3 regions of the Paenibacillus sp. J22TS3 genome follow, and region 3 is predicted to be linked to each of the others. Evidence: predicted binding sites of a transcription regulator. Region 3 holds the regulator's gene; each other region holds the start of a gene.
What was found. The regulator LexA, encoded in region 3, represses DNA repair genes until DNA is damaged. The targets are predictions, from matches to a motif close to CGAACATATGTTCG.
Positions count from the first base shown of each region.

Region 1: the regulator LexA is predicted to act here: its motif matches at 5,203-5,216, upstream of recA (recombinase RecA).
Region 2: the regulator LexA is predicted to act here: its motif matches at 4,501-4,514, upstream of KJS63_RS06440 (YolD-like family protein).

Region 1 is NZ_BOSF01000002.1:652,475-662,965, reverse strand. It holds gene KJS63_RS08970 (stage V sporulation protein S) at 1-252, opposite strand, end outside; gene KJS63_RS08965 (TIGR00282 family metallophosphoesterase) at 378-1,172, opposite strand; gene rny (ribonuclease Y) at 1,272-2,813, opposite strand; gene KJS63_RS08955 (regulatory protein RecX) at 3,130-3,972, opposite strand; gene recA (recombinase RecA) at 4,054-5,115, opposite strand; gene KJS63_RS08945 (competence/damage-inducible protein A) at 5,381-6,649, opposite strand; gene pgsA (CDP-diacylglycerol--glycerol-3-phosphate 3-phosphatidyltransferase) at 6,707-7,294, opposite strand; gene KJS63_RS08935 (YajQ family cyclic di-GMP-binding protein) at 7,526-8,017, opposite strand; gene KJS63_RS08930 (hypothetical protein) at 8,277-8,444, opposite strand; gene KJS63_RS08925 (helix-turn-helix domain-containing protein) at 8,542-9,660, opposite strand; gene KJS63_RS08920 (YmfK family protein) at 9,694-10,461, opposite strand.
Region 2 is NZ_BOSF01000002.1:111,897-122,387, forward strand. It holds gene KJS63_RS26140 (radical SAM/SPASM domain-containing protein) at 1-199, shown strand, start outside; gene hemY (protoporphyrinogen oxidase) at 324-1,748, shown strand; gene KJS63_RS06425 (universal stress protein) at 1,872-2,303, opposite strand; gene KJS63_RS06430 (CynX/NimT family MFS transporter) at 2,306-3,541, opposite strand; gene KJS63_RS06435 (helix-turn-helix domain-containing protein) at 3,765-4,331, opposite strand; gene KJS63_RS06440 (YolD-like family protein) at 4,555-4,890, shown strand; gene kduD (2-dehydro-3-deoxy-D-gluconate 5-dehydrogenase KduD) at 4,964-5,716, opposite strand; gene KJS63_RS06450 (DeoR/GlpR family DNA-binding transcription regulator) at 5,772-6,524, opposite strand; gene kduI (5-dehydro-4-deoxy-D-glucuronate isomerase) at 6,560-7,393, opposite strand; gene KJS63_RS06460 (sugar kinase) at 7,584-8,558, shown strand; gene KJS63_RS06465 (bifunctional 2-keto-4-hydroxyglutarate aldolase/2-keto-3-deoxy-6-phosphogluconate aldolase) at 8,675-9,343, shown strand; gene KJS63_RS06470 (glycoside hydrolase family 88 protein) at 9,611-10,491, shown strand, end outside.
Region 3 is NZ_BOSF01000001.1:221,982-232,472, forward strand. It holds gene metH (methionine synthase) at 1-2,508, opposite strand, end outside; gene KJS63_RS01020 (acireductone dioxygenase) at 2,700-3,242, shown strand; gene KJS63_RS01025 (FixH family protein) at 3,318-3,722, opposite strand; gene KJS63_RS01030 (HAD family hydrolase) at 3,719-4,525, opposite strand; gene KJS63_RS01035 (hypothetical protein) at 4,545-5,060, opposite strand; gene KJS63_RS01040 (DUF896 domain-containing protein) at 5,195-5,368, opposite strand; gene yneA (cell division suppressor protein YneA) at 5,478-5,840, opposite strand; gene lexA (transcriptional repressor LexA) at 6,125-6,751, shown strand; gene lepB (signal peptidase I) at 6,852-7,406, opposite strand; gene KJS63_RS01060 (YdhK family protein) at 7,551-8,126, opposite strand; gene KJS63_RS01065 (hypothetical protein) at 8,341-8,538, opposite strand; gene KJS63_RS01070 (DUF4064 domain-containing protein) at 8,815-9,156, opposite strand; gene KJS63_RS01075 (hypothetical protein) at 9,463-9,933, shown strand; gene KJS63_RS01080 (GNAT family N-acetyltransferase) at 9,958-10,410, opposite strand.

The sequences.
Region 1 (10,491 bases), on a different contig from region 3:
CTCTACGATCAGCTTAATCGCCGTCCGATCTTCTCCATCAATGACAATATCCGTAAAGGCGGGAATACAAATCAAATCCACTCCGCTAGGAGCTACGAATCCCCGGGCAATTGCAACGGCTTTGATGGCTTGATTCAAGGCACCCGCTCCGATAGCCTGAAGTTCAGCAGCGCCACGTTCTCTGAGCACTCCTGCTAGCGCGCCGGCAACGGAGTTGGGATTGGATTTTGCTGAAACTTTTAATACCTCCATGGTAAGTACCTCCTGGGAATGATGGTTTGCTTCCACTAATTAATCCTATTCGGGTAAAGTGAAAAAATTCCTTCTTTATCCATCCTGTTATTTCCAGTAAAGTACTTACCCGCAAGGCGGCTTCTCTAATCCATCACCCATTCATCTTCACGGAGACGGATTTTCTTGATGCTGACGGCCCGCCCGCTGGCATCGTCAATGTCAACAAGGACCGCATGGAAGTGCCATTTTCCCGAATCCACCTGGAATCTGACTGGAAGCTGGGTCTTGAACTTGCGCAGTACAGCCTCCTTCTCCATGCCCAAAATGCCTTCACGCGAACCTACCATGCCCACATCAGTGATATAGGCTGTTCCCAAGGGGAGAACCACATCATCATTGCTCTGCACATGAGTGTGCGTCCCAACGACCATGGACGCTCTTCCTTCGAGATGCCAACCCATCGCAATCTTCTCGGAGGTTGCCTCTGCATGGAAATCCACAAGAATGTTCTTATGCTTCTGTCTCAACCGGTCGACGATTTCATCGGCCGCACGGAACGGACAATCTATCGCTGGAAGAAAAGTTCTGCCCTGGAGGTTCACAATGGCAAGTTCTTTGCCCCCTGCCTTAATGACCGTGCTTCCTAGCCCTGGAGTACCCGGAGGGAAATTCGCCGGCCGGACCATTCTTGGCTCATCATCGATAAAATCAAAGATTTCTTTATTGTCCCAAGTGTGGTTCCCCATGGTCAGGCCATGAATCCCCATATCAAAAAAATCCTTGGCAATGGCTTCCGTAATTCCGCGTCCAGCTGCCGCATTCTCCCCGTTGGCGATAATGATGTGGGGATTATATTTCGTCTTCAGCGAAGGCAGTGTCTCCTTAAGTGCCTTGCGGCCTGTATTCCCTACGATATCCCCTATAAACAGCACTTTCATGTACTTCATTCCCTTCTATGTAGGGAGACCTGAATTTCCCCCTCAAGTCCCCCTCAATGAAAAAGCGGCCCCATACAGGGCCACTTCTCAGCATATCCTTTACTTTGCGTATTCAACCGCCCGGGTCTCACGAATGACCGTTACTTTAATATGTCCCGGATAATCCAGTTCACTTTCGATCATCTTCGTAATATCTCTGGCCAAGCGGAAGCTTTCAGCATCATCAATTTTCTCTGGTTGAACCATTACACGGACTTCTCGTCCGGCTTGAATTGCATACGATTTCTCAACGCCTTCGAACGATTCGGAGATTTCCTCCAATTTCTCAAGACGACGGATATACGTTTCAAGGGTTTCACGGCGGGCTCCAGGTCTTGCTGCAGAGAGGGCGTCAGCCGCACCTACCAGCATAGCAATAACTGAAGTAGCTTCCACATCACCATGGTGCGAAGCAATACTGTTAATCACCACCGGATGTTCCTTGTACTTCTTCGCCAGCTCTACGCCAATTTCAACATGAGAGCCTTCCACTTCATGATCAAGCGCTTTACCAATATCATGCAAAAGTCCGGCACGTTTTGCGAGAACGATATCCTCGCCGAGCTCTGCTGCCATAAGTCCAGTCAGATAAGCTACCTCCATAGAGTGCTTCAGCACGTTCTGTCCATAGCTTGTCCGGAACTTCAGTCTTCCAAGAATTTTGATCAGATCCGGATGCAGAGCATGTACTCCTACCTCAAATGTGGCCTGCTCGCCGTATTCACGAATCCGCTCATCCACTTCCCTGCGTGATTTCTCAACCATTTCTTCGATTCTCGCAGGGTGAATCCGTCCGTCCGCAACCAATTTCTCAAGTGCAGTCCGTGCAATCTCACGGCGGATCGGATCAAAGCCCGACAGAATAACCGCTTCCGGAGTATCATCGATAATAAGGTCGATCCCCGTAAGTGTCTCTAGAGCCCGGATATTCCGTCCCTCACGTCCAATGATACGTCCCTTCATTTCTTCGTTAGGCAGGGTGACAACAGATACTGTAGTTTCAGCTACATGGTCTGCAGCACAACGCTGAATCGCGAGTGTAATGATCTCCCGGGACTTCTTATCCGCTTCCTCTTTTGCCTGCTGTTCGATATCTTTGATCAGTTGAGCTGATTCATGGCGCACTTCCTGTTCCACGTTAGTCAGAATAATGCTGCGTGCATCTTCCATTGTGAGATTGGAAATACGTTCAAGCTCGGAGACCTGGTTTTTGTAGATCAAATCGATTTGCTGTTGAGTCTCCTCAATTCGTTTCTCTTTGTTAGCCACTTGCTCTTCTTTGCGTTCCAGTGATTCTAATTTTTTATCCAGCGACTCTTCCTTTTGCAACAGTCGTCGTTCCTGACGTTGGGTTTCATTCCGACGTTCACGAATGTCTTTATCAGCTTCGGCTCTGAGCTTGTGGATTTCATCCTTAGCTTCAAGAACCGTTTCTTTCTTCAGCGCTTCTGCATCTTTTCTTGCGTTATCCAAGATCTGACTGGCAGCATGTTCAGCACTGGAAATTTTAGCTTCTGCAAGAGATTTGCGAATAAAATATCCGATCACGAACCCAAAGAATAGTGCGGCTACAACGAGAATAATCGAAATCCAAGGTTCCATTTCTGTTCACCTCCTCGTTGATTAGTCCAAGGCATTCCCTGGGATGTGTGCAGTTGTCAATAATGTTCCATTCATCATCATACAAATAAAACGATGTACACATGCCAATTTCAGAAAGCTGCTCATGTTGAATTCTGTGGAAAACCCACAGAACCTGTCAGGCAGTATACCATCCTAATTGGTAACTAGAATCCTCATATAGAAGTCACATTCTTTGGAAGGAAAAAGGGACTCTATGCTTACAGATTCATGTTCATTTTATTATTTGGTGAAAGAAATTGTCAAGCATATGACAGGCTTTTGACTATCTGTAGAGTCAATCGAGCCTGTCCAAATCGGCCTCTTCTTCCTCCGAATCCGCCTGATCCTGTATCAATGAGCGCAGTACCCTGGAAACAAGTGCTCCCGAGAAGCCCCTTCTCATTAGATAAGCACCCGTCTTCCGCTTCCGATCCATGACTTCCCCACTGGTCTGCCGCCACTTCTTGGCACCCATCGCCAAGGCGCTATCGTATTCCTCCTCTTCAGGAACACCCCCGAGAGCTTCCTCTATGAGAGGCTTGGAAACCCCTTTCTGACGAAGTTCCTGCCTGACCCACATCTTACCCTTGCCCCGGTTCCGAACACGCTGAGCAGCCCATTCCTGTGCGTATAGGGCATCATTAATCAGCCCCTCTTTCTCTAGCCGTGCAACCGTTTCTTGTATAATGCCTTCTTCCCGGCCTTTCTCCTTAAGCCTAACCGAAATCTCCTTGCTTGTCCGGGGCTTGCGGCTTAGGTAGTTCAGGGCCTCCACATAAGCCTGCTGCTTCTCATCGGCGGCTATAATTTCCAGCAGATCATATTTGGTAAAGGAGTTCCCTTTAATCATTCTATACTTAATCATGACATCTTCATGAACCTCAAGATCATGCGGGCCAAACCGGATAAGATAACGGTACTTCTGCTTCTTCAAACTTTCAACAGAGGTAATGCTCAGAGCCTCGTCTTCAGGAAAATCAGCAAGACCGTCCCTCTTCTCCTCCTCAACAGTATCCTCCGGACTATCAGGAAGGTATTCTGAAATATCGTAAATCCCCCGCTCGGTAAGCGAAGGCTCTGATTTCCGGCTGACCGGAGATTGTTGGCCGCACTCTCTTGTCTTGAATCGCTCATCCATAAGTCTGTCTCCCCGAAATTAAATAGAAGACGCCCTGTCTCCGGTAGATACCTTCGATCAGAGCGCCGTTATTTATATGATTTATTCGTCTGCAAACAGTGCAAGTTCTTCCTTGCTATCTTCCTCAAGTTCACTTGCTGAAGCCACAGGCACCACATTCGTCAAATTGCTGGCCTCACGAATTTTATTCTCAATGACATCCGCTACTTCCGGATGTTCTTTCAAGAACTGCTTGGCATTCTCGCGGCCTTGTCCAAGACGTTCACCTGAGAAGGAATACCAAGCACCACTCTTATCAACAATATCTTGTTCGACACCGATATCGATAAGACTTCCTTCCTTGGAAATCCCTTCACCATACATGATATCAATCTCCGCTTGCTTGAATGGAGGGGCCACCTTGTTCTTAACGACCTTGATTCTTGTACGGTTACCTACCATGTCATTGCCCATCTTGATCGTTTCAATACGGCGCACATCAAGACGAACCGTGGAATAGAATTTCAGAGCGCGTCCACCAGGAGTGGTCTCCGGATTTCCGAACATTACGCCCACCTTCTCACGAAGCTGGTTGATAAAGATCGCAATCGTCTTGGATTTGCTGATTGCACCCGAGAGCTTCCGCAGCGCCTGGGACATCAATCTTGCTTGAAGCCCTACGTGGGAATCCCCCATCTCGCCTTCGATCTCCGCCTTAGGAACCAACGCGGCAACGGAGTCAATAACAATAATATCAACCGCGCCACTGCGTACCAGAGCCTCGGCAATTTCCAGCGCCTGCTCGCCTGTATCAGGCTGGGACAGAAGCAATTCATCGATATTAACGCCCAGCTTGCCGGCATAAGATGGATCAAGGGCATGCTCCGCATCAATGAATGCAGCTTGTCCACCGGTCTTCTGCACCTCTGCGATCGCATGAAGGGCAACCGTTGTCTTACCGGAAGATTCCGGTCCGTATACTTCAATAATCCGGCCCCGAGGAAGTCCTCCAGTGCCAAGTGCTATATCCAAAGCCAATGAACCACTGGGAACAATTTCCACCTGCATATGAGTAGATTCCCCAAGTTTCATGATAGATCCTTTACCGAATTGCTTTTCTATTTGACGAAGCGCCATATCTAACGCTGCACGACGATCTGACATTAGCTCACATCCTTCAAAATGATAAATACAGGAAAGCTTTACATATATAATTGTATCGTGTTTAGAAGCGTTTGCCAAGCATTTTTTAGAACATACATTCGTTTTTTTTGAAATGGACACCTCTCTCCCTGATGCCGCACTTCTCAAACAAACAACAAAAAAGAACCGCAGCAATCGCTATTCGTTCGCCACGGTTCTTCCGTATTTAGATTATAACTTAGAATGACTTCGTCTGCAAGAAAAGGGCAGGCCCTGTTTCTTGGGCTTAATCAGCCTGGGCGTTCAATTCTTTCAAACGGCGCCACAGGTGATACAGCACGGATTTGGCTGATCTTAAACGGATCGTATCTCGATTTCCTTTAAGGTTTAGTTCAATGGATCTCGTCGCTCCATTCCGTTCCGAGATGCCGATATACACCAGTCCCACAGGCTTGCGTTCCGAATAAGCAGGACCGGCAACCCCGGTAACCGAAAGACCGAAATCCGTATCGGTAATGATCCGTACCTGCTCGGCAAGCACTTCTGCGGTTTCTTTGCTCACTGCCCCCGGCGCGTTCTCACCTTCGAGCAGCTCAGCCGGCACATTCAGCAGCTTCTTCTTCATTTCATTGGAATAACAGACAATTCCGCCAAAGAATACGGCTGCGCTCCCGGGAATCGAGGTGATCGCTTCCATAAGAAGCCCCCCTGTGCAGCTCTCGGCTGCGCTAACGGTCAGATTCATCTCCGTCATCATTTCAACGATGACCTGCTCGATAGGCACGTCCCGGTTGGCGTACAGGAATTCGGGCAAGCGCTGCTCTATGATCTTTTCCATGTCATCCAATTTGTCCAGCGCTTCACTTTCAAGCGAAGCCTTGGTAGAGAGGCGTATGGTCACTTCGCTCTCCTTGGCGTAAGGAGCAATCGTCAGATCGCCTTGGGCTTCAATCAAATCCAGCAGCTGTGTCTCAAGGGCCGATTCCCCGATACCGGCGAACTTCAGCATTTTAGAATAAATCGGGGTCTCGTCCGTAAGCACATGGCTCAGAATCCACGGCTTGGCCTGCTGTTCGAACATAGGGATCAGCTCTTTGGGAGGGCCCGGCAGGACAATGTAATGTTTCCCGGCCTGTGAGACCGCATTTCCGACAGCAAGGCCTGTCTCATTGGGAAGCGGGGTTCCCCCATCGATAGCGAGCGCCTGACGGCGGTTATTCTCTGTCATTGGACGGTCTCTGTCCTTAAAGAAACGGTCAACATGATCCATAGCCTGACGGTCAATATGCAGCCCGCGTCCAAGACTTGCCGCCAAGGCATCCTTGGTCAGGTCGTCCTGGGTCGGTCCGATCCCGCCGGAGAAAATAATCAGATCCGCACGTTCCTCGGCAATTCGGATTGCCTGCTGGAGACGACCCTGATTATCACCGACAACCGTCTGAAAGTACACATCGATTCCTAATGCGGCAAGCTCCGCCGACAAATACCGGGCATTGGTATTTACAATTTGGCCGAGCAGCAGTTCTGTTCCTACAGCAATAATTTCTGCTTTCATTTGAACGTCACAACTCCTTCATAAGAAGGGCACACAAATATCCGCTTCTGAATTGGTTTAGACTTTGGAGAAAGATAGGATTTTCTTGTTCTTAATAAAATAATCGATTCCCGAATAGATCGTAATCAAGGCTGCAATCCAAATCGCAATCTCATCAAACGGGAAAGATACCCACGCAAACGGAAAGTTATTAAGCATCAGCGCTGAAATCGCAATGATTTGGGTTATCGTTTTTAATTTACCCCACTTGCTGGCGGCAATAACAGAACCTTCAAGAAGCGCCACTTCCCGAAGCCCGGTAACCGCAAATTCCCTGCTGATTATAACTACCGCAATCCAGGCATCACATTTGCCTATTGCCACCAATGAAACCAATACTGCCGCCACAAGCAGCTTGTCTGCCAGAGGGTCCAAAAGCTTCCCCAAATTGGTCACCATATTGTTCTTGCGGGCAAGATAACCGTCGATTCCATCGGTACTTGCAGCGATAATAAACAACAACGCTCCAATGAGATGATTTAGTGGAAGCGTGTAAGAGCCCCATGTTAACGGGTAGGACCACCAATCGAAGTCCACAAGCAGGAAGACCAGCATGATCGGTATCATAAATATACGGGCCAACGTAATCCGGTTGGGCAAATTCATTGGACACCCTCCCCTGGCATATCATCGATTGAATATGTAAAAAAATGAACAAAGTTCCCTTCAACAATTCTTTGCACAGTACAACCGTATCTATCTGTCATTTTGTACCCCCAATGATCTGATGCCGTTCCCGATTTAATCCCTACAAGTATAATATACGGTCTATACCCTGTCAAAATGAAGCAGGGCCTCATAAATATGCAAAAGCAGCATATCAAGAGACCTCATACTTTATTTCAGATTTGTAAATTGAAGGTCCAATGGCAGGTCTGCCTTCCGAAGCATTTGGATAACACTTTGAAGGTCATCACGGCTTTTGCCCGTTACACGAATTTGATCTCCCTGGATCTGGCTCTTCACTTTCAGTTTGGAGTCACGGATCAGCACATTGATTTTCTTCGCATTATCCTGGTCTATTCCGGATTTCAGGGTAATCCGTTGACGAACAGTACCTAGTGAAGCCGGCTCCACCTTGCCATATTCCAGGTTTTTGATTGGCAGGCCACGTTTGATCATTTTGGTCTGCAAAATATCGATAACCGACGCCAGCTTATATTCATCGTCGGATACTACTACAAGGACATCCTTCTCCACGGTTACGGAGCTCTTGCTGTTCTTGAAGTCAAACCGGGTCTCGATTTCCCGCTCTGTCTGCTGCAGCGCATTGGTCAGTTCTGCCATATCCACCTTGGATACGATATCAAAAGAACTCTCATTACTCATTTAATCACAACTCCTTCTTACTCTTATGTTTTAATATTATAAGAAAAACTGGATTTGAAGTCCAACCGATACTCTTAAGGTTGTTTTTCTTGCGTTTCACTCGTGGTCTTCCCCCGAGGCTTTGCTCGTTCATCTAAAACAAAAACTGGATTTGAAGTCCAACCGTTTCCCCTAAGGTCGTATTTTTTGCGATTCATCGGCTACCTTATAAAAACAAACAGGCGTCCCCCGGCTTAAGCCGTGAAGGACGCCTGTCTGATTAATATTTCTGCTGCCTAGATATCCCGCGAAGTAGATCAAACGCTCCGCATAGTACAAGGGCAAGGCCGAAGCCTGACAGCCCGTACCCCCACGCATCAGGTGTTAAGTAATACCCAAGCAAAGTGAGGATGATACCAAGACCTGTGATAATCCAGCTAATAGTCATTTGAAGGGGACACCCTCTTGTACCGATATAAGATGCTGTGTACGGCCAACCTTAGGTTTAGGGTATCCGTCCGCCAGCACCGTTATGCGCGGCTAAATTATTGAGTATTTGTCCCGCTCTCTGTACCGGAACCTGTCCCAGTTCCTCCAGTGCCGTTATTCGTGCTGTTTGTGGAATCATCTGTTGTGGAGCCATCGGTTGTGGAGTTGGATGTTTGGGTACTTCCATCGCCCGAACCTTGATCCCCTGTACCATTATCGAGTTTTAATTGAATTCTGGTCGTGTTCTTCCCGTCTGTGACTACTTGGCCACCGACAGTGATGACCGTATTATTCGAGTTACCCGACTTGATGTAGAGCCCTTCCGGTCCCAGATCAAAGGTCTGCACTTCTCCATCCTCAATACTCTTATAATAAAGCTTCTCCCCGCGGGAAGTTCCTTTGCGGATATCCATCCAGCTTTTACCGGAAGCTTTGATTTCCACTTTAACCGGTGTATTCCCGGTATTTGCAACCTTGAACACAGTCGTGCTGCCCTTCTTGCCGTCAGGCGTTACTGTTACGGCTCCCGTACCTGTGGTGTCCGTTCCAGTACCCGTCTGGCCTCCATTTGTCCCGTCGCCTGTTCCAGTACCTGAATTATTCTGGCCTTGGTTAGCCCCGGTCTGACCTTGGTTATTGGTTCCGGTCTGGCCTTGTCCCGTATTCTGATTACCACCCTGAGCCGGTGGTGTAGTCGTCTCTGTCTTAGGTGGTGTAGTGTTGTTAGGGGTCTTCGTATTCGTCGTCACCGGTGTTGGGTCCGGGGTTTTGTTATCCTTCGAGCTGTAATTACTTGATATTACAATGTAAATTACAATCACGATAATCGCCGCAAAAGACCACATCAGTGTCGTTGACAGCCATTTCGAATTCCGCTCATTTGCCGCATGACTGCTTCTTCTCTTCTGAATCACCGGTTCCATAGTTGGTTCCGGCTCAGTTACCGGCACATCCTTGCGGTGTTCTTCTAGCAGCCCATCGGCATCCACACCAACTGTTTCCGCATAAGTCTTAATAAAAGCACGCACATAAAAGCTTCCTGGAAGAACCTTATAATCTCCAGCCTCGATGGCTTCGAGATATCTCTTCCTGATTTTTGTCATTTCCTGAACATCGTCCAGCGACAAACCTTTTTGAAGTCTGGCCTCCTTCAATTGCTGGCCCAGATCCGACATGCCATCACCTCCTGTAAATATTTGATCAAGCTGTTATTCATCAACCGAATAGAGTGTGGTGAACGTATCATACACGATTTCCTCTTCCGGATTGTTTCGAAGTTCAATAATAATGTCAAAATCACTGTATTCGTACTTGGATTCTTTAATGAAAATATCCGGATGTTCAATAACCTTCGTGGAAGGCATGGACATGATATCCTCAAGCAGCTGGTAATGCTTCTCGTTGGACCGGATCGTGCTGATGATCCCATCGATAATAAACACGTTGTTAGGATTGTTCTCGTCCTCAGACAACTGGCTTCGAACCGTCTGCCTCAGCAGGGTTGACGAGACAAATGTCCATCTTTTCATCGAACACACACTGCCAGCGATAATCGACTCCGTCTTGCCCACTCGGGGCATACCCCTCAGGCCAATAACCTGATGTCCATCCCTCTTAAATAATTCACCCAAAAAGTCAACAAGCAACCCAAGCTCATCGCGGGTAAACCTGAAGGTTTTACGGTCGTCGCTGTCCCTATCTATATAACGGCCGTGTCTCACAGCCAAAATATCCACAAGCCTTGGACTACGCAAAGCTAGCACCGTGATACTCTCTACCTTCGCAAGCATCTGGCCCAGAAGCGCAATCTTCTCGTCATCCTCACATTCCAACAACATACCGCGGGTCTGTCCTTCTACCCCGTTAATCGTCAGGATATTTACTCCAAGCATACCGAACATGGATGCAATATCCCCCAAAAGTCCCGGCCGATTTCTATGTATTTTGTACTCCATGTACCATTGAGTTTGTTTCAACCGGCTTCACCTCTCCCTATCCATACTGCT
Region 2 (10,491 bases), on a different contig from region 3:
CCTGGGCGAAATTTATCGTCATTCCCCGGTTATGAAAGAGCTGCGTGACAAGAACCGGCTGAAGGGCAAGTGCGGCTCCTGTGAGTTCAAAGCGCTGTGCGGCGGGTCCCGGGCCAGAGCTTACGCAGTGACGGGAGATTATCTGGAGAGTGATCCCTATTGTGCATATATCCCTGGAGAATTCCATATAACGACTTAATTGCAAGATGATGTGCGGATTAGATACCCAAGATGATATGCGATTAGGGTTGTGATCATTATCACAATTTGCCCGGTTCCACCTATGCTAAGTTAAAAGCAAATGCTTGAATAAGGGGATAGCTATGGAGGCAAAAAGGATTGTTATCATCGGCGGGGGGATCAGCGGGCTCAGTGCAGCCTATTATTTGAAAGAGCGGTTTAAGGACAAGGGAGTCCCGCTCAAGCTTACGGTTGCCGAGCAAAGTGACAGGCTCGGCGGAAGAATCCGGACGCTCCGCCAGGACGGATATGTGATTGAGACCGGGCCGGACTCTTTCCTCGGGCGGAAAGTGGCTGCGCTCCATTTGGCCAAGTCCCTCGGGCTCGAAGAGGAGCTGACCGGAACGAACCCTTTGGCCCGGACAAATTATATCCTGCATCGAGGCAAGCTGCACACCATGCCCGCCGGCCTGGCTCTTGGCATTCCAACGCGGGTGGGACCCTTCATCAAGACGGACATGATCTCGCTGGCGGGTAAGGCAAGAGCCGCCATGGATCTTCTGCTGCCGCGAAGAAAGACCGTGGGCGATGAGGCACTTGGCGCTTTTATTGAGCGGCGGATTGGCAGGGAGGTGCTGGAGCGGCTGGTTGAACCGCTGCTGGCCGGTATTTATGCCGGAGATACGGGGAATCTCAGCCTTCAGGCGACCTTTCCACAGTTCCACGATATTGAACGGAAGTACCGCAGCCTGATTCTGGGCATGATCGCGGGCCGGACCGCTCCAACCAAGACAGGCCCGGAGGAGCTTCCCGAAATTGCGAAACGAAGCATGTTTCTGACGTTCAAGAACGGGCTCTCGACTCTGGTCGAGAAGCTGGAGGAAGAGCTGTCTGGAGCAACAATCCTTAAGAACTGCGGAGTCCGTTCTGTACTGCGTTATGAGAACGGATACCGGGTGACGCTGGAGAACGGGGAGGTCTGTGAGACAGACGGGATTGTTATGGCCCTGCCCGCATATGCCTGCGGCAGGCTCTTGGAGCCGTTCTCGGCTGCGGACGTGTTCGATTCCATTCCGTATGTGTCTGTTGCAAATGTTGCGCTAGGCTACCGGGCGGAGGAGCTTCAGCACGATCTGAAGGGATCGGGCTTTGTGATTCCCCGGACTGAGGGGAGAATGATGACCGCATGCACCTGGACTTCATCCAAATGGCTTCACACCGCACCGAAGGGAAAAGTTCTGCTGCGTGCCTATATCGGCAGGGCGGGAGCCGAAGCTTCGGCCACCATGGATGACCGGGAGACCGTGGCCCGGGTCAGGGAAGAGCTGAAAGAGATCATGGGCATCACCGCCAAGCCGGAACTTGCTGTGGTATCCCGGTTACCGGAGTCCATGCCCCAGTATAGGGTTGGCCATAAGGAGCGGATAGGACATTTACGCGAAGCATTGGAGAGCCGGTATCCTGGTGTGCTGATCTGCGGCTCCGGATACGACGGTGTAGGTATTCCAGATTGTATCCAGCACGGTAAGGCGGCTGCAGACCATATGGCGGACAGGCTGCTTGTCTAAGCGCTTAACTCATTGAAAAACAGCGGCATTGTAGGACACAAATATCCTAGAATGCCGCTGTATATTTCAACTATAACGTTCCCCGTTAGTTACTACGCCTCATCTCTGCAGTTCCCGAAGGGGTTAATGTACAATAAGGACTGGGCAGCTTGATAGCTGGGAAACCTTGTGACTGACACTTCCAAGCATCATTTCTTTGATGCCCCTTAACCCACGGCTTCCAATAATAATAAGCTGCTGCTCGGTATCTCTTGCATAATTTAATATTTCATGTGCAGGATCTCCCTTAAGATGAACGGTTTCCGCGTTAATCCCCGCAGATTCTAATTTAGATTTGGCTTGCTGCAACAGCTCCAAACTCGCTTTCTCCATTTCATTTAATACTTCTTCCAAGAAATTCTCTGGTATATATGTCATGCCATTCGATACATATTCCGGACTGACATTAACCAAGGTAACTCGGATTTGTTTGTTTCGGGCTATTTCAACGGCTGCATCAAGGAGTTTGTTCGTGATCTCAGCTTTATCAATGGCCACAATAATTGTGTCAAACATATTTATTCTCCTCTCCGTGGCAGCTCATAACTATTTCGGCTGCCTACAAAACGGTTTCTTGCTGCTCCTTTACCGACTACCAAGAGTAAGACCGAAGCGCCAAGCAGAATGAAAAGTGGCAGGTTCCAACTATTTGTGACATCATGTAAATATCCTATTAGGGCAGGACCGACCGCAGCAAGAAGATATCCGATCGATTGTGCCATGCCAGACAGTTCTGCTGCTTGGTGCGCATTTTCAGTACGTAATCCGAAGAACATCATGGACAAACTAAAGGCGAAGCCTCCACCAATTCCAAGGATTATGATCCACAACAGAATCAAATCGGAGCTTCCATAAAGAAGGCCGAGCGTTCCCGTCACAAGTAAAATGGTTGTGATGACTACTAACAAACGTTGGTTAGACATGCGCCCAGCAATAACAGGCACAATAAAGGTAAATGGAAGCAGAGCTAACTGCATGATCGAGAGGTACCACCCTGATTGGTTTGAGTCAATTCCTTGCTGCTTTAAAATTTCAGGCAACCATGCGATCAACACATAGAAAACCATAGATTGTATACCCATAAACAAGGTTACTTGCCAGGCAAGAGGGGAACGCCAAACATTCACATCGTTGCCGGCCATCTGTTGACTCGTCGTGGCTGTTTGCTTCTTTTGATTTCTTAATTGGGGCAACCAACAGAGGATCGAAACAAAGCTTAGGATCCCCCATATTCCCAGTGCTCCCTGCCATTTTAGCCCTGCGTTCACGGCTAGCGGCACACTCATCCCCGATGCGATGGCTCCACATAAACTCATTGATATGGAGTAAACACCTGTCATGGAGCCAATTTTATTTGGGAAATCCCTCTTGATTATACTTGGCAATAATACATTACATACGGCAATTGCGAATCCAAGAATGGCTGTCCCAATATACAGATTAGCTGCGCCAGATAAAGAACGTATTACTATACCAATAGTCAGGAAGATTAGGGCAATCAAAATGATACGTTCAACCCCATACCTTCGTCCCAATTTTGGTACTAGAGGCGATAATAGAGCAAAAGCAAGCAAGGGTACCGTTGTGATCAGGCCTGCTAATGTATTTGAAATATGAACGTTATCCCTTATAAGACTCACTAAAGGACCGACTGAGGTTAAGGGAGTACGTAAATTGGCTGCAATAAAAATAATGCCGAGTATGATCAACCCTATAGAGGAGGGTACGGCTTTAGTTTGTTGTTTGTTCGGCATTCTTCATTTTCTCCTTCCTGAGTTGTTACGTAATATTTGTTACATACTGATTGAAAAAACTATGTTATAATATCCGCGCGAACAACAAAAGTATATTATAGTATACTGATTTTAACAAGAAGTATTTTATAATTCATCAAAACTTATCTGAAAACAAAAATACAACTCTGAATTCCCGTTATGGAATTCGAAGTTGTATTTAGGGTGTGGAACTTTCGACTTTTTAGAAACCATACTTTAAGGATATATGCAGCACTGCTTCGCTATTCGTATGATTGGTATAAGAGTGAGGACAATCTGCACGAAAACTGATCGTATCATATTGATTTAATGTGTAGAGCTCTCCATTGACTTGGATTTCAATGGAACCCGTCATGACTGTCGCAATTTCAGTTGTATTCTCGTGATGCCCTTCAGGGTGATACGAGCTATGTGGCTGTAAGTAAGCCCGACACATTTCAATGTCATTGCTTGCGTTTTTAAAGATGGGTTCAATGGTCCAATTTTTTTGATCGTTAGAAAACCGCAGTCCTTCGCCTGCCCGATACATACTAACAGGGTCCTCTGTTTTGAACAAAGCTAATAGCGGTAAAGATATGCCTTTTGAAATTTTCCATATAATAGCCAAAGTTGGATTCGTATCGCCACGTTCGATGTTTCCTAGAGTAAGCTTGCTTACGCCGGTTAATTCCGCTAAGTCGTCTAAGCTCATATTTTTTTCTTTTCTGTACTTTTTCAAGGCACCGCCGATTTGTAATACAATTTGTTTTGATTCATCGACTTCATCCATCTGATATTCACCTCAACAAATAACTTTATAGCTAGTATATTGTTTATTCAGACTCTTTTCCATACGATCGTTTAACCCGCGCGGGTTATCATCCTACCTTCCGGGTACTGCTTGGAGGTTTTTTGGTGTGAATTTACATTGATTTAATTCTGAAATTGCGGATATAATACAAACAAATGTTCGTATATATAAAAGAGCTGATTCTGTTAAGGAGGAATGGAAGATGGCAGGTAAGCTGGAAGCAAATGGGCTGTGGGAATCCTCAAGAATGATGCTGCCGGAGCATAAGGAGGCGATTATCAGGGCAGGGCGTGAGCTGAACCGGCGTATAAGGCCGATCATAGATGCCCAGGAGCTGGAGCTGATTGAGCGTGCCTTAAGTGAGTCTCTGCGGGGACACACCGCTGTAACCGTAAGGCTCTGGGGCGAATATGAGGACGTGGAGCTGCGGGGAGTTGTGACCTCCATCCATACACACAGCCGGGAAATTAAGCTGCAGCTGGGTCAGGACTGGCAATGGATCAAGATCAGGGACATTGTAGGAGCCGCCACTTCATGATAGCTTCATAAAACAAGCGGCCCCGGGTGCTGTAAGAGAGCACCTGGGGCCGCTTGGTTGTTATTCTTATGAACTAACGTGTCAGCCAGCCGCCATCCACACATAGAATATGCCCGTTCACATAATCGGAGGCGGAGGAGGACAGGAAGATCGCAGCACCCTTAAGATCATCGGGCGTGCCCCATTTTCCTGCCGGAATCCGCTCCGAAATCGATTCATACCGGGCTGCATTCTCGCGGATGGCAGTGGTATTGTCTGTGCTCATGTATCCAGGAGCAATTCCGTTGATTTGCACGCCCCGGCTGGCCCATTCATTGGCCATCGCCTTGGTCAAGCCTGCAATCCCGTGCTTGCTTGCGGTATAACCTGGAACGTTAATGCCGCCCTGGAAGGAGAGCATGGAACAGATATTAATAATCTTCCCGCTTCCGCGACTGATCATATGCCCGCCTGCAAGCTGGGAGAGGAAGTGAGCCGTGCTCAAATTCAGATTAATGACATCGAACCAGTCTTGTCTGCTGTGCTCGGCTGCGGGGGTTCTGCGGATAATTCCGGCATTGTTAACAAGAATATCAATATGCCCGTTTAGGCCGAGAGCTTCTTGAAATACTGCTTCCAGCTGGCTGTGATCACTAAGATCGGCCTGAATATCGGCTGCTTGCACTCCGTAAGCGCGGGCTTGTTCAACGGTTTCACGGCTTGAAGTTCTGGAGACAGATATGATATCCGCTCCTGCTTCAGCAAGCCCAAGTGCAATGCCCTGCCCAAGCCCGCTGGAACCGCCTGTCACAAGGGCCGTACGGCCTTTAAGATCAAATATGTTCATAAGGGTAACCTCCGTATTATGGCTGTAATTACCGAAGGCGCAATGGCTTAGCCTGCTATCCTTCGAGGTTTACCCCGGCGCTGCGGTACTGCTGGATTACTTCGGGAGAAAGTCCGTTATCCGTAATCAGAGCCGTCATCTCGGTCAGAGCGGCGAAGCTGCGCAGCGCGCTCTGGCCGAATTTGTGGCTGTCCACCACGGCATAGGAGCGGGCCGCCGTCTCGATCAGTGCTCTTTTGTAATCAATCAGATCCCCTGTGTACACCGAAAGTCCCTGCTCCAGATGAACACCGGTAGAAGAAATGAAAGCCTTGTTAATATTGAGATTGCGGATATAGGTGACGGCCTCCGGCCCAACCAGCATATTACGTACCCGGTAACCGCCGGGCACGACGAGACGAATGTGTTCCTTGGGTGTCAGCTCATTGATAATATGAACGTCATTGGAAATAACGGTCAGCGGAAGCTCGGGGAGCTTGCGGGCAAGCTCCAGCAGCGTGCTCCCCCCGTCGAGAGCGATGATATCCTTGGGCTCAATGTGCCGGATCGCCCTTTCGGCAATCTGGCTCTTCTCGGCCAAATGCTTGACTTGGGATTCCGGGGTAGAGAGGATGCCGAACTGGTCACTCTGGGCCAGGATCGCTCCTCCATGCACTCGTCGGATCAGCCCCTGCTGTTCGAGCTTGCTCAGATCATCACGAATTGTTTTGCCAGTGACAGCCAGGCGTTCACTTAGTTCGTTGACGGTAACTTCTTTCTCGTTGAGCAGCACTTCCATGATTTTTTCGAATCGTCGAATTGAATTCATTCTTGTCCATCCGTTCTATATCAAATCTTTAGCTTCTATTTTAAGTCTTTCATGGCCACGCCGTCCATATCCTCGAAGACTTGATTCTCTCCGGCCATTCCCCAGATAAATGTATAATTGCTTGTACCTACTCCGCTATGAATGGACCAGCTTGGTGAAATAACGGCTTGTTCGTTGCGCATAACAATATGTCTTGTCTCCTGTGGCTCACCCATCATATGGAACACAGCAGCATCCTCTGGCAGGTTGAAGTATAAATATACTTCAGAGCGGCGGTTATGCGTGTGAGCCGGCATGGTGTTCCACATATTCCCCTTCTCCAGCATGGTCATGCCCATGACCAATTGACAGCTCTGAATGCCTTTCTCATGAATAAAACGGTACAGTGTCCGTTCATTTGAATTCACGATGTCTCCCAAATGCATATTGAATGCTTCATTCGGCCCGGTTTTGGCGATCGGATAGCTGCGGTGTGCAGGTGTGGAGTTGAAGTAGAACTTAGCAGGCTGTGCGGCATCCGTACTTTTCATCACAACTTCTTTGACACCAAGGCCAATGTACAAGCACTCCAGCGGCTCTAATACATAATCGGTACCATCTGCGGTGATGATGCCTTGTCCCCCTATATTGATAATTCCAATCTCCCGGCGCTCCAAGAACGAATCCGCTCCAATTTCTTTGGAATCGGCTTCAAGAACAACCTGCTGGTGTATCGGATAAGCGCCACCAACGATAAAGCGGTCCACATGCGAATAGACTAGATTTAACTGCTCAGGAGCAAACAGACTCTCGATCAGGAATTCCTGGCGCAGACGCTCCGTATTGAATTGTTTGACTTCATTGGGGTGGGAAGCATAACGATTTTCCATGATATTAAAATCTCCTCTGTGTGTTTTGTTGTTCTTTATTGTTCATTTGTGTTCATATTATATTATTTTTGTTTGTAATTCAAGTGAAATGGAAGTAATATAAACCAAAAAGAGAGAGTGGTAAAGGATGAGGGAGAAGTCCCAGTCTTTGACGCTCTAATTTTTGTACTGTACAAAGGAGAAATCGCAGATGGAATCATTTCATTCGAAATTATCAGGAAGCCCGGAGGTAGTAACTTTTGGAGAATCAATGGCACTCTTGATGCCTCAAGGCCCTAAAGGGCTGGAATATTCAGCGGTCCTGGACTCCTCATTCGGCGGGGCGGAGAGCAATGTTGCCATCGGCCTATCTAGGCTCGGCCACAAGGTTGGCTGGTGCGGCAGGCTTGGGGATGATCCATTCGGACGAAAAATTCTCAGAGCGATCCAAGGGGAGGGGGTAGATGTGTCCCGCGCTGCATTGGCTGTGGATGCGCCAACAGGATTTATGATGCGTGAGCAGATCCGGGGACGGACTTCAGTGCATTATTACCGTAAGCACTCGGCGGCAAGCCGGATGACTCCGGGGCATCTGGACGAGGAGTATATCAAGCAAGCCTCGATCCTCCACCTGACCGGCATTTCCATGGCGCTCAGCCCTTCTTGTCTGGACACGGTTCTAGCCGCCGTTGACATAGCCAAGCAGAATGGCGTGAAAGTCAGCTTCGATCCGAATATCCGGCTTAAATTGTGGAGCGCTGAAGAGGCACGGCGCGTTATTCTGCCGCTGCTGAGGAAAGTCGATTACTTCCTGCCTGGTTATGATGAGCTGAAGCTGCTCTATCAGACGGAATCCATGGGGATGATTCTCCGTTATCTGAACGAGCTGTCAGCGATCACCGTCATTAAGGGAGGGCAGGATGAGACTCTGCTCGTTGAGGAAGGGCTGATTACTCCGATCCCTTATTACAAGGTGGATCATGTTACAGATACGGTTGGAGCGGGAGATGGCTTCTGTGCGGGCTTTCTGTCAGGTCTGCTGGAAGGAAAGACGGCCGCCGATGCGGTTAAGCTCGGCAATCTGGTCGGAGCCATGGTGATTCAAGTGACTGGAGATTGGGAGGGGCTGCCGCTGAAAGAAGAGGTCAGGGCGTATATGGATGGCTTGGAGCATGTGGAGCGCTAAGCATATTTGTGATTCCGGGACGAGAGACGGATCGAATGAGGATAAGACTGCGAGTCTCGGGCGAATGGAAGACATAATCATTGTGTTTGTAAACATGTGGAGAAGGGGAAGAGGATATGAAAAAAATTCAAGTGCTTCAAGCGATTACGGGATATGGGGTCGTTGCTGTTCTGCGGGGGAATTCTCCCGAGCAGGTCGTAGAGATGGCCGGGCAGGCCATCGCTGGGGGAATTAAAGTCATCGAAGTCACGCTTACGGTACCGTTCGCGCTGCAGGCCATCGAGGAGCTGGCACGCAGGTACAGCTGGAACGCGGAGGACGAGGGGAATCGGGCGATTATTGGGGCGGGAACGGTGCTTGATCCGGAGACGGCCCGGGCTGCTACCTTAAGCGGAGCAGAGTTTGTCGTAGGCCCGTCTCTGAACCCGGACACCGTAAGATTATGCAACCGGTACGGGGTTCCGGTGATGCCTGGGGCCATGACCGTGAAGGAAATCCAGGAAGCGTTTGAGCTGGGCGTTGACATTGTGAAGCTCTTCCCCGGCAATCTGTATTCACCTTCCGTGATTAAAGCGATTCAGGGTCCACTGCCTCAGGCGAATCTAATGCCGACCGGTGGGGTATCGCTGAACAATCTGAAGGAGTGGGTGAATGCCGGTGCGGCAGCTGTGGGGATCGGATCAGATCTGACCACGGAAGCCGTTTCGACGGGGGATTACACCCTTGTAGCCAAGAAAGCATCGGAGTATGCGCGGGCTTTCCGGGAAGCCAAGAACGGAGCATAATGACGCTTCCGTACGCAGCTTTCTTTACTCGGTCTGCCGCTCATGAAGGTGGCAGACCTTACTCTGTTGAAGGGCCGCAGGCTAGCGGATGGGCCTTGGCGATTAGGGAATGGGAACTGCACAATTCTGCATAGGTCAAAATTGTGCACACTCCCGGCAAAATTCGTACCCGCCTAAACGGGCCACCGATAGTATACTTCTGCCTGCAAGGTTCAGTCAGGTTTGTAAGTAACGACAAGGTTCAGCTCAGGAAGGGAGACAAGGGTGATGTGGCATGCCGCAATTGAAGACGCTGTTGCAAAGACACGGAGAAATTTGGACAAATTCGGAGAGAAATTCCCTCATGTAAGCAGTAATGGCGTGTATCAGCTTATCGATAATGAGGATTGGACCAATGGATTTTGGAGTGGAATTCTGTGGCTCTGTTATGAATATACCGGGGATGATCGGTTCAAGAAGGCTGCGGAGCGTTCCGTCGCCAGCTTTCGGCGACGCATGGAGCAGCATGTGGTTCTGGATCATCACGACATCGGATTTTTGTATTCGCTTTCTTCCAAGGCCCAGTGGATTTTGGAGCGCGATGAGGCTGCGCGGCAGCTGACTCTGCAGGCGGCGGATGTGCTGCTGAGGCGCTGGCGTGAGCCGGGAGGTTATATCCAAGCCTGGGGACCGGAAGGGGACCCGGTGGAGGGCGGACGGATTATTATCGACTGTCTGCTGAATCTGCCGCTGCTGTACTGGGCGGGGGAGCAGACTGGAGATTCACGTTACCAGGAAGCGGCCGTTCTACAGACCGAGAAAACCAGGCGTTATCTTGTAAGAGGGGATGACAGCTCTTATCATACCTTTTTCTTCGATCCGAAGACCGGAGAGCCGATTGGAGGGTCCACGCATCAGGGTTATACGAACGGTTCGACCTGGACCCGCGGGCAGGCATGGGGTGTATACGGGTTCGCGCTGTCTTACCGTTATACCGGGGAGTCCGCATTTCTGGAGACTTCCAAGCGCATGGCCCACTATTTCCTGAAGCACCTGCCGGAGGACCATGTGGTATATTGGGATTTCAATGTTCCGGTGGAAGAATCGGGGATCGGGTCTTACAGGGACAGCTCCGCTTCAGCTATTGTATGCGCCGGCCTTCAGGAGCT
Region 3 (10,491 bases):
GTCCATCAGCTTGTTGGCCAGATCAAGACCATCCATCGCGTCTTTGGCATAAACGACAAGACCGTTATATTCCGGACGAATCCGTGTTTTGGTGAACTTGCGCGTCAAAGCAGCGCCTCCAACCATAATCGGCACGTCGATCCCGGCATTCCGCAAATCTTGAGCGGTAGATACCATCTGCTGCGCGGATTTGACCAATAGTCCGGACAATCCGATCGCATCGGCTTTCTGTTCGCGAAATGCTTCAATGATACGTTCCGGTGGTACTTTTATACCCAAATTCACAATTTGATAACCGTTATTAGAAAGAATGATCTCCACGAGATTTTTGCCGATATCATGGACATCCCCTTTAACCGTCGCAAGCATAATCCGGCCTTTAACCGAGCTCTCGTTCTTCTCCATGAACTGCTCAAGGTAAGCCACAGAAGCCTTCATAACCTCCGCACTCTGAAGCACCTCGGCCACAATCAGCTCATTGTTGTTGAACAGACGGCCGACTTCTTCCATTCCTGCCATCAGCGGCCCGTTAATAATCTCAAGCGCAGTGTATTTGCCCAGTGCCTCCTCAAGATCAGGAATCAGGCCTTCCTTAGTTCCCTCAACCACATAGGAAGCAAGGCGTTCCTCGAGGGAGAGGTTGCTGATCTTCTCTTTCTTCTCTACCTTCTTGTTACGGAAAGCAGCTACGAATAGAGCCAGAGTCTCATCATTCGTATTATAAATAAGATCTTCAGCAAGCTTCCGTTCCTCTTCTGGTATGGAAGCGTACCGTTCAACCTTCTCTGTGTTAACAATGGCATAGTCCAGCCCTGCCTTCGTGCACTCATACAGAAAAACCGAGTTCAGCACTTCACGGCCAGCCTCCGGAAGCCCGAACGACACGTTGCTGATTCCAAGTACGGTATGACAAGCAGGCAGCGCCTGTTTGATAAGACGTATTCCTTCAATTGTTTCCTTGGCCGAGCCAATATACTGCTCATCCCCAGTTCCAACAGGAAACACCAGCGGATCAAAAATAATATCTTTAGCCTGCAGGCCATACTTATTAACTAACAGGTCGTGAGAACGCTTGGCTACCTCAAGCTTGTCCTCGCGGGTGATAGCCTGGCCGCGCTCGTCAATCGTTCCCACCACCACAGCAGCTCCGTACTTGTGAATGATTGGGGTCACAAGCTCGAACTTTTCTTCACCATCTTCAAGATTAATGGAGTTAATTATCGATTTGCCCTGGCAGTATTTCAGTGACAGATCGATCACCGCAGGATCCGTTGTGTCAATCATGAGCGGGACTTTAACCTTCTTGACAACAAGCTCCAAAAATTTCTTCATGTCTTCCGTCTCATCACGGTCAGGGTCCTGCACACAGACATCAATCACCTGGGCTCCGCCCTTGACCTGGGCACGGGCGATTTCAGAAGCTTCTTCATATTTCCCTTCCACGATGAGCCGCTTGAACTTTCTTGAACCAAGAACATTTGTCCGCTCCCCAATCATGTAAGGACGGTTGTCCTGCTCAATATATACGGGCTCAATCCCGGAAATGGCTGGCGGATGCGGATCGCGATCGATGTCGCGAGGCTTGTACAGCTTCATTTTTTCAGACATCGCATAGATATGCTCCGGCGTAGTTCCGCAGCATCCGCCGGCAATGTTCAGCCATCCCTTCTCGGCAAAGGCTGCCATCTTCGTTGCGAGCGAATCCGGCGACTCATGATAGTTGCCGTTCTCATCCGGCAGACCCGCGTTCGGATAACAGCTGATGGCCGTGCTGGCCATCTCGGATAGAGTCCGGATGTGGTCACGCATGAATTCAGGACCTGTTGCACAGTTAAGCCCGACTGAAACAGGCTTCAGATGCTCCAAAGACACGTAGAAGGCCTCAATGTTCTGCCCGGCCAGCGTTGTGCCCATCGGTTCAATCGTACCGGAGATCATAATCGGCAGTGTAATGCCCGTCGCTTCAAAAGCACGGCGGATCGCAATGCTCCCAGCCTTAACGTTAAGTGTATCCTGAGACGTCTCAAGAAGCATTGCGTCCACGCCCGCTTCAATAAGGGCGATCGCCTGCTCTTCATAGCTTTCGATCAACTCATCAAAAGTTACCCCACCTGTTACGGATAAGGTCTTCGTTGTCGGACCCATCGCACCAACTGCGTATCTAGGATGGCCCGGGGTTGAATATTTATTTACCGCATCCACGGCCAGCTTAGCCGCGGCAAGATTGATCTCTCTTGCTTTATCTTGGATATCATACTCAGCAAGCACCACCGAGGCACCGCCGAATGTATTGGTTTCAATCAGATCAGCTCCGGCTTCCAAATACTTCTCGTGGATTCTGGAGATGACATCAGGCCGGGTAAGAACAAGCATTTCATTGCAGCCATCAAGTTCTTCCCCGCCGAAATCTTCGGGTTTCAGCTGTTCTTGCTGGATCATGGTCCCCATGGCTCCGTCAAGAATTAGTATTTTTTCCTTCATTCTGGATTGCAGAGTCGGCTTGCTCAAGTTCATTCCCCCCTGTAAAACGCTAGATTTAAGTGTAGCAGAATAACCCGCTTAAGAAAAGGGATTGCCGGAAATCCCCGTATTCCAGCCGAAGTGTTTCAACTCCTTTTCACAGGCAAAATAAGGGTCGACACACCTAGGTTTATCCTTTATAATTTTATCTAAATACCAAATGAAAGCGGGGTAATCCCATGGCGGAAATAAGAATTAGAAATACGAACGAATTGATTACCGGTGAAGAGAACGTTCGCAATTTCCTCAGTCAGTACGAAGTGATATATGAGCACTGGGATATCAGCAAACTGCCTGCCCATCTCCAAGAAAATTTTTCATTGACCGATGAACAAAAAGCTGAGGTTCTGTCCACCTTTGAAGCTGAAATCCAAGATTTGGTGAAACGCCGCGGTTACCGGACCTGGGATGTCATTACCCTGTCGGAGGCAACACCGAATATCGAAGAGCTGCTTGCTAAGTTTGAACAAATTCATACCCACACAGAAGATGAAATCCGCGCCATTGTTGGCGGAGCTGGAACCTTTGTCATCAAAGGCTCTGAAGAGATCGGCTATTTCGATGTGAATCTGCTTCCCGGTGATTTGATTTCCGTGCCAGAGAATACGGTTCACTTCTTCACCTTAACTGATGAGCGCAAGGTTGTAGCGATCCGCCTGTTCGTTGAGGAGAACGGCTGGATTGCTCATCCGTATGAAGATCCTTCCTTCCAGAAAGCTTAACCGAAATTATGCTAAAAAAGCTGTCTGCCCATCCCCGGATGAGCAAACAGCTTTTTTTGATATTTGATAGATATATTAGGGCTTTACTGTAAAATCCGCAGATGGCATAGAGTGCTGACTATTTGCAGTCACATGAGAGATAACATGATAAGTACCGGATTCCGTGAAAGACTTCACCATGACATACTTGCCTTCTCCTGCTGAGGTAACAGTAATCTTACTGTGCTTCTCCGCCCCATCTTTCCACAGTTCAAAGGTGACTTCTTTGGCATCATTAATGTCTTTGCCGCCCTGGGTTACCTTGGCTTCAAATGAAATCTTCTCGTTCACTTTTCCCTCTGTAGGTGTAACGGTCAGTTTAACATCCAGTGGGGACAGCATATCATCATGACCTGAATGACCGGAGTCTTGATTGCATGCCGTTAATATCATTAACAATCCAATGAATGCCAAAGCCAGCTTCAACGGACGTTGTCTCAATGCTCACGACCTCCAAGACCGTCAATGATCTTATGCAGTTCAGATAAGTGTTTGATCTCATACGCAGGGACAATCTCGTCTGAGCGAGTTCTTCCGTCGCGGTTCACCCACACGGAATGGATTCCAGCACTTAGCGCCCCTTTGATATCAGTGGTAAGCTTGTCCCCCACCATTAAGGCTTCGGAAGGTTCTACACCAAGCAGGCTGAGCGCATGTTCGAATATGCTGGGATCCGGCTTGCCCTTGCCAAAGGACCCGGAAATAATAATTTCATCGAAGTATGGTGCCAGTTTCGGTACCCCGTCCAGCTTCTCCTGCTGGAGAGCCGGACAACCGTTGGTCAGCAGCAGCAGCTTGACCTCACCCTTCAGTTCATCAAGAATTTGAAAGGTCTCCTCGTAGACATGTGGGCGATTGCGGCGCTCTGCCCCGAACTGTTCGGCAAGCTCGCCAGCGAGCTCCTCATTATCTACGCCAACGGCGAGCAGCCCCCGTCTCCAGGATTCTTTGCGGTAGATAGGAGCCAGCTTCTCCATCGCGCGAAATTCCGGCTGCTCCCCAGCCGTGAAGTTTCCCCATAACCCCTCAAAGGGGTTGATCCCAATCATTTTGGTAAAAGGAAAAGTCTCATAAGATTCATACAACGCTCTTGCTTCCTTACGGACAGCTTCTTCAAGACGTTCTGGCTTAACACCTGCAACTTCGGCAGCTTTCTGGCAAGTAGACTCAAAAGCTTCCTTAATACTGCGGTCGTCCCACAAGAGTGTATCATCCAGATCAAAGCAAACAGCCTTTATCGACATTTCGCCCGATTCCCCTTTTCTAATGATTCTCTACTGTAACATTGTTGGTCTTGCCGAATTCCTTCAAGCGCTCGCCCATAGCCGCTGTATCAAAACGGTTGCGTGAACGCGAGAAGTTCCACTTCTGTCCGTTCCCTTTTGGCACAATGCTAACCATTCCTTGCGAGAGGACAATTTTCTGAATGCTCTCTGCAGACAGCATGCGGTCTCTGTTAAACTTGGACGTATACAGCGCCTTTTGCCCGACTCGCAGATAGGGTTTACGGATGAAAACAACAACCCCGAGCATGATGTACAGCCCGATAGTAATCCAATAGAGGAATGAATTAATTTCTGTATTTTTCCCAATAAAGCCTAGGGAACCATACATCCCCCCGAACAGAATTAAGACGACCGGAAGAATAATATTACGTCCTTTAAAAGTATCCCCTTCTCCTTTGACCCCAAGCTTGCCGGGCTGTACTCCCTGTTTCTTTTGCTGCATCAAAATTTTCTGCCTGTTCTTTTCTACCTGCTTCTCAAACGAACGTGCCATGTGGCTGCTTTCCCCCTCTGGTATGAGCATGATCATCTATATGTTTTTAATTATATTCCAACATAATAAACGGAATCTTATCCGCAATGTGAATTTCTGATGTCAGCTATGTATATCCGGCAGAGCCGGACTGGTTAGTTATCTACAATCTCTATGGAGTCCAGCTGCTGACGGAAATTTTTGCGTATATTACCCAGGTAGATCTCCCGAAGTTCTGCTCTTTCGAGAGTCTCTTCCTCAGTTAATCCTGACTCTTTATGTTTACGCGCAAGCTCATTAATGCGCTGTACCAATTGGTCGATGTCCATATCCAATACTCCTCCTTCACTTCAGGCATTAACTCTTACTTTGACATGTGAAAAAGAGCTTGTCAAGGATCGCGGAGTCCTCGAAAAGCTCTTTATAACAACAAATATATTAACGGATAGGAAGCACAAGCACATCGCCCGCTTGGATCTCACTCGATGGCAGGTTGTTCTCCTGAATTATAGCATGAATGAAATCGCGTATATCTTCACCTTCACTCTTATTAGAGGAGGCAATACTCCAAAGAGAATCGCCCGGCTGAACAACAACCTGCTCTAGTTCGGCAGGGGTGGGACGATCACTAGAGGAAGCAAAAGCTGTGATCATTCCTGTACAGGTTACAGCAATCATACATACTAATAGAACAATGCGGAAAATAGAGTTTGGGATAAATAGATGCATCTTCATTTTATGTTTAACAGGCTGCGCCGGTACTGATTCATAAATACTTTGGTATGTAGAATATCTTAACATAATCAATCACTCCAAACGTTTGTTCTTGTTTACTAAATTCAATATAACACGAACATTTGTTTCGTTCAATAGTTTTTTAGAACAATTGTTCGCACATTTGGGTGATGACATTTTTATCCTATTTAAATGGATCATCTCTATATATTGGCATCATTAGACCCATTTCGTAACGCTCCTTTCCATTTATCCTGAATATTCCACAATAAATTTAGAACTAACGTTTGTACGAACGGAGGTTCTATGTTATAATTTTTCCAAACGTTACTAAATGGGGTTGATAACATATGTCGAAGGTTTCCAGCCGTCAACAGGCGATACTTGAATTTATAAGAAACGAAGTCCGCATGAAAGGTTATCCGCCTTCCGTCCGGGAGATTGGAGAAGCTGTAGGTCTTGCTTCCAGCTCCACAGTCCACGGTCACTTGGACAGGCTTGAGAAGAAAGGGTTCATCCGTCGTGACCCTACCAAACCTCGAGCTATTGAATTGCTTGGCCAGGAAGATTCGGAGAATTACAATCTGTTCGCTCACACGGTTGCCCGTGTTCCTGTGGTAGGTAAGGTAACCGCGGGTGTTCCTATTACAGCCACTGAGAATATTGAAGATTATTTCCCTCTGCCTAGCCACTATGTTGGGGACAAGGAAGTCTTCATGTTATCGGTTGTTGGTGACAGTATGATTGAAGCTGGTATTCATAACGGAGATTTTGTTATCGTCCGGCAGCAGCAGACTGCGGATAACGGAGATATTGTGGTGGCTATGACTGAGGATGATGAAGCTACGGTCAAGACATTTTATAAAGAGCGTGATCACATTCGCCTCCAGCCGGAGAACCCGACATATGAGCCGCTCCGTTTGAAGCATGTAACTATTCTCGGTAAGGTCGTTGGTCTATTCAGAGACATTCATTAATATTGGCCGGTAAATTTAAGAAGAGGATGCCTAGTTGGCATCCTCTTCTTCTCGCTGCATATGCTGTTATTCTCTGCGGTGCGCCTCTGTAGACGACGCACTATTTAATCTCCTCGATCCCCATGATATGGTCAAATGGGATAGGGCCAAGCTCCCTACTGTCACTGCTATTGTTCCGGTTATCACCAAGAACAAAGATCGAATTATCAGGAACCACCCATTTCTGATCTGGTGCTGGATTCATTTTCTCCTTAATATAAGGCTCATCCAGTGCAGTTCCGTTCCGGTATACTTGCTGATTTTTAATTTCAATTACATCTCCAGACTTACCTATAACTCTCTTAATATAAAAAATATGTTCGTCTGTCTCACCTGAAATGAGCTGAATCAACGGGTGCTCCCGGACACTATCCATAAAGCTGCGCTCCCGGTTGATACGGCTATCGATGACCACGATGTCTCCATAAGCCGGCATATGGGAGAATGTTCTAGCCAGCTTGGAGGCATAAACTCTCTGTTTGTCCTGCAATGTGGGCTCCATGGAATGCCCCTCGACTTTATAAGGTTGAAATACAAAAATACCAATGAATAAAGTCAAAACAAATGCAATCGCAATCGCAGGTATGTAGCTCACTATAAATTTTATAACTTTCATGCCTCGCTTAGCCTCCTATGATTTGTTAAAAGAAGTATATCATCAAATAATTTACCAGTTCAAATGTTTCTCTGTTTCATGAGCAGCACATTAATTAAACAAAAGAAAGACCGCAAATTGCGGTCCTCAAAACAGCTGCTGGTTTCATTTAGCCTCTAATTCGCTTTCTGTCACCCATTTATGGTTTTTGACTTCGTCTCCGCCCGTAGTGGGCGTATAATCGATCATATAGACAACGGTCTTCTCACCCGAATCAATGGTGCCGGAGGCTCCCTTCATACCCGGCATATGATCCGCCAATATCGTCACCTTCTCCCCTGGTTTAAAAGCCTTATCTCCAGCGTCCGCGATTTCTTGCTGTACCACCCATCTGTGGTTCTTCACTTTCTCTCCGCCGTTGGTCGGTGTATAAGTCACCTCGTAGACTGTTGTATCATAGGCACCCACAATAGTGGCTACAGCCCCCTTCATCCCTTTCATATGATCCGCGGTGACTACAGCTTGGCTGCCTGGTTTAAAAGCAGTATGCTTAGCTTCTTGCATTCCTGGCGGCAGCTCACCTGAGCTTGAATGGCTCATTTCAGAATGATCCATCTTTGTTGCCTGCTGCTGTTCTTCTGCTTGTGTGCTGATGCTTGTCTTCTCTTGATCTACCGAATGGTCACATCCGCTTAGCGCCAGCATGAATGCTGCTCCAAGCAGTACCGAAGTCTTTTTCATTTCCTCAACACCTCTGTAGTTTATTTCTTCACTCATTCACAATATACCCATATGGGGTATATTTATAACTACAGGGATTTCGAACGTTTTTCTGAGTACGTGAAAAATTATTCCAAATATTTGCTTAATATAGCCATATTAAGAAGCGGGGAGGTTAAATAAAAGCGGAATTAAAAAAAGCTTTGCCGGCGTATACAGCCGACAAAACCTTTTCTCATCTAAAATTAATTAGCCTCATCACATGAGTAATTTCATTAAATGGAATAGAAACAACTTCGCCTTCCCCGTGAAACTTGATCCCATCCTTTGACCTTAACTCACATGGCAGGCCTATTCTGACTTTACCATCCCTCGTCTTTAAACTAACCATTTGTTTCATGCTGCAAGCAATTTTTAATTCATCCAGGTACATAAACTCCCTCCAATTACATTTATCTATGTATGTAAATAAGTCTCTATTTATATTTCGGTATATTTGCCAAATATTTCATGGTAAATATTTAATATTATCGCTATAAAGTAAAGATTTAAATTAATTCAAAGACACCAACCGGCTTTGTGAGTCCTCCGGCATGTTATACCTGAACTTGTAGAGGTCTTTATCCACTAAAGGCCTTGGCAATATTAAATATCCAAATAAAAAAGGCCCCGGTAAATACCCGAGGCCCTTCAACTTAAGATTTATGATTTATGCAGATACGTTCTGTCCTGATTGAGGTACTTTCTTGGAGAGAATCCCCATAAACCCACCAACTACAAATAATACAGCGGAAAGGATGTAGAACATAAAAATACTGATAAAACCTGCAATCCCGCTAATTAGCATTAACCAACCAGCAACTTTGGGTTTAGTCTTTGTCATAGCAGCTCCCACAATCCCCAAAATACTAAATAACAGAGCAGAAATGCCTAGACCCGTAATTTGCGAAGTTCCCGTACTGGAAAAAGCTGCGTCCATTCCTCCTACCATCATAGCAAGAACAGACGCTATAATCCCAAAAATACCAGCTATTAAACCCATTGCAAACATTAAATTTCCCCCTATAACAATATCACACTCATATATGGGTATATAATATCATATTTAGGTAAATTTAACCATACAATACTCAAAATATCAAAGACTAATTACCTAACAAATTAGAAATGAACCGTTATCTTTTAAATACATAAAACCTTCCATCCTTGTTATCTCTATCGACAACTACCAAATATTTCATAGCATATTTTGATTATTTTAGTTATAACGGAAGATGTAGGTTAGATAATCTAATTCACAATCTAAGGTAAGAAGAATACTCAAGAGAATGCAATCTAAATAAGCGGGGGATTCTAAGTGAGAAAATTTGTTTTTAGCTTTATCGTCTTATTGTTCTTGGTTAGTTGTTCATCAGGCTCAAGCGACTTCAGGAGTGTTAAATGGGGAATGAGCATGGATGAGGTAATTAAAGCTGAGGCAAAAGAGCAGAATAATTACGTTAGTAAGACCTCTGACTTTCTTAAATATAAAATAACCTTAGGGGAGTATCATGTAAGGCTTACTTATCAATTTAAAAACAATAGATTAGAAAGCGGAACGTATGTCTATGACGCTGAAAATGAAACATTAAGACAGCAGTTCATAGATTCCATCAAATCAGCTTTAAACAAAAAATATGGCGATGGCGGCAAGGTTGAAAAGTACGGTACTATTTTCTCTTGGAACTGGGAAACTAGCAATACTGTAATCAAATTAAGTCCAAAAGATGGTATCACTGCAGTGGTGGTATATAGGGGTAAACTTTCAGCCTCTTCTGAAAACCTTTAAGATAAACTGTAGAGTTGCCTTATCCTATAATTCCATGCAATAAATAATTTCCTCTTCTACGATTTTACCTGTATTTTTAAAACCAAATTCTTCGTATAGCTTTTGTGCAGCATGGTTTTCTGGATCAAACGATACATATATTTCTGAGCATTCCTTGTTCTTACTCATCTCTTTAATGATTAAACTTAGTGCCTTTCTACCGTAGCCTTGATGTTGAAATTTATGATCAATCATAATACGACATAATTCAAAACAATTATCCTGCTCTGAATACCCATACATTGTAAATCCTACCATTATATTTTCACTATAAATTGCTTTTGTTACCCATCCCTTTTCTATCTTTGACTGTGCAATCGAAACTGCATTTGAAGCTACATATTTTTCTACAAGGTAATGATTTTCTTCAGGATCAGTTGTCAAAAAAATGCATTCCTGCCAGTTTGTTTCGTCTATGTCCTTCAATAAAACTCCCACAAAATCGCCTTCTTTCTAATCTTCTATCGGTAGGGGTAATTACAGTAAAGTCAGGTATTCACGAACCTTCGTAATTAATTC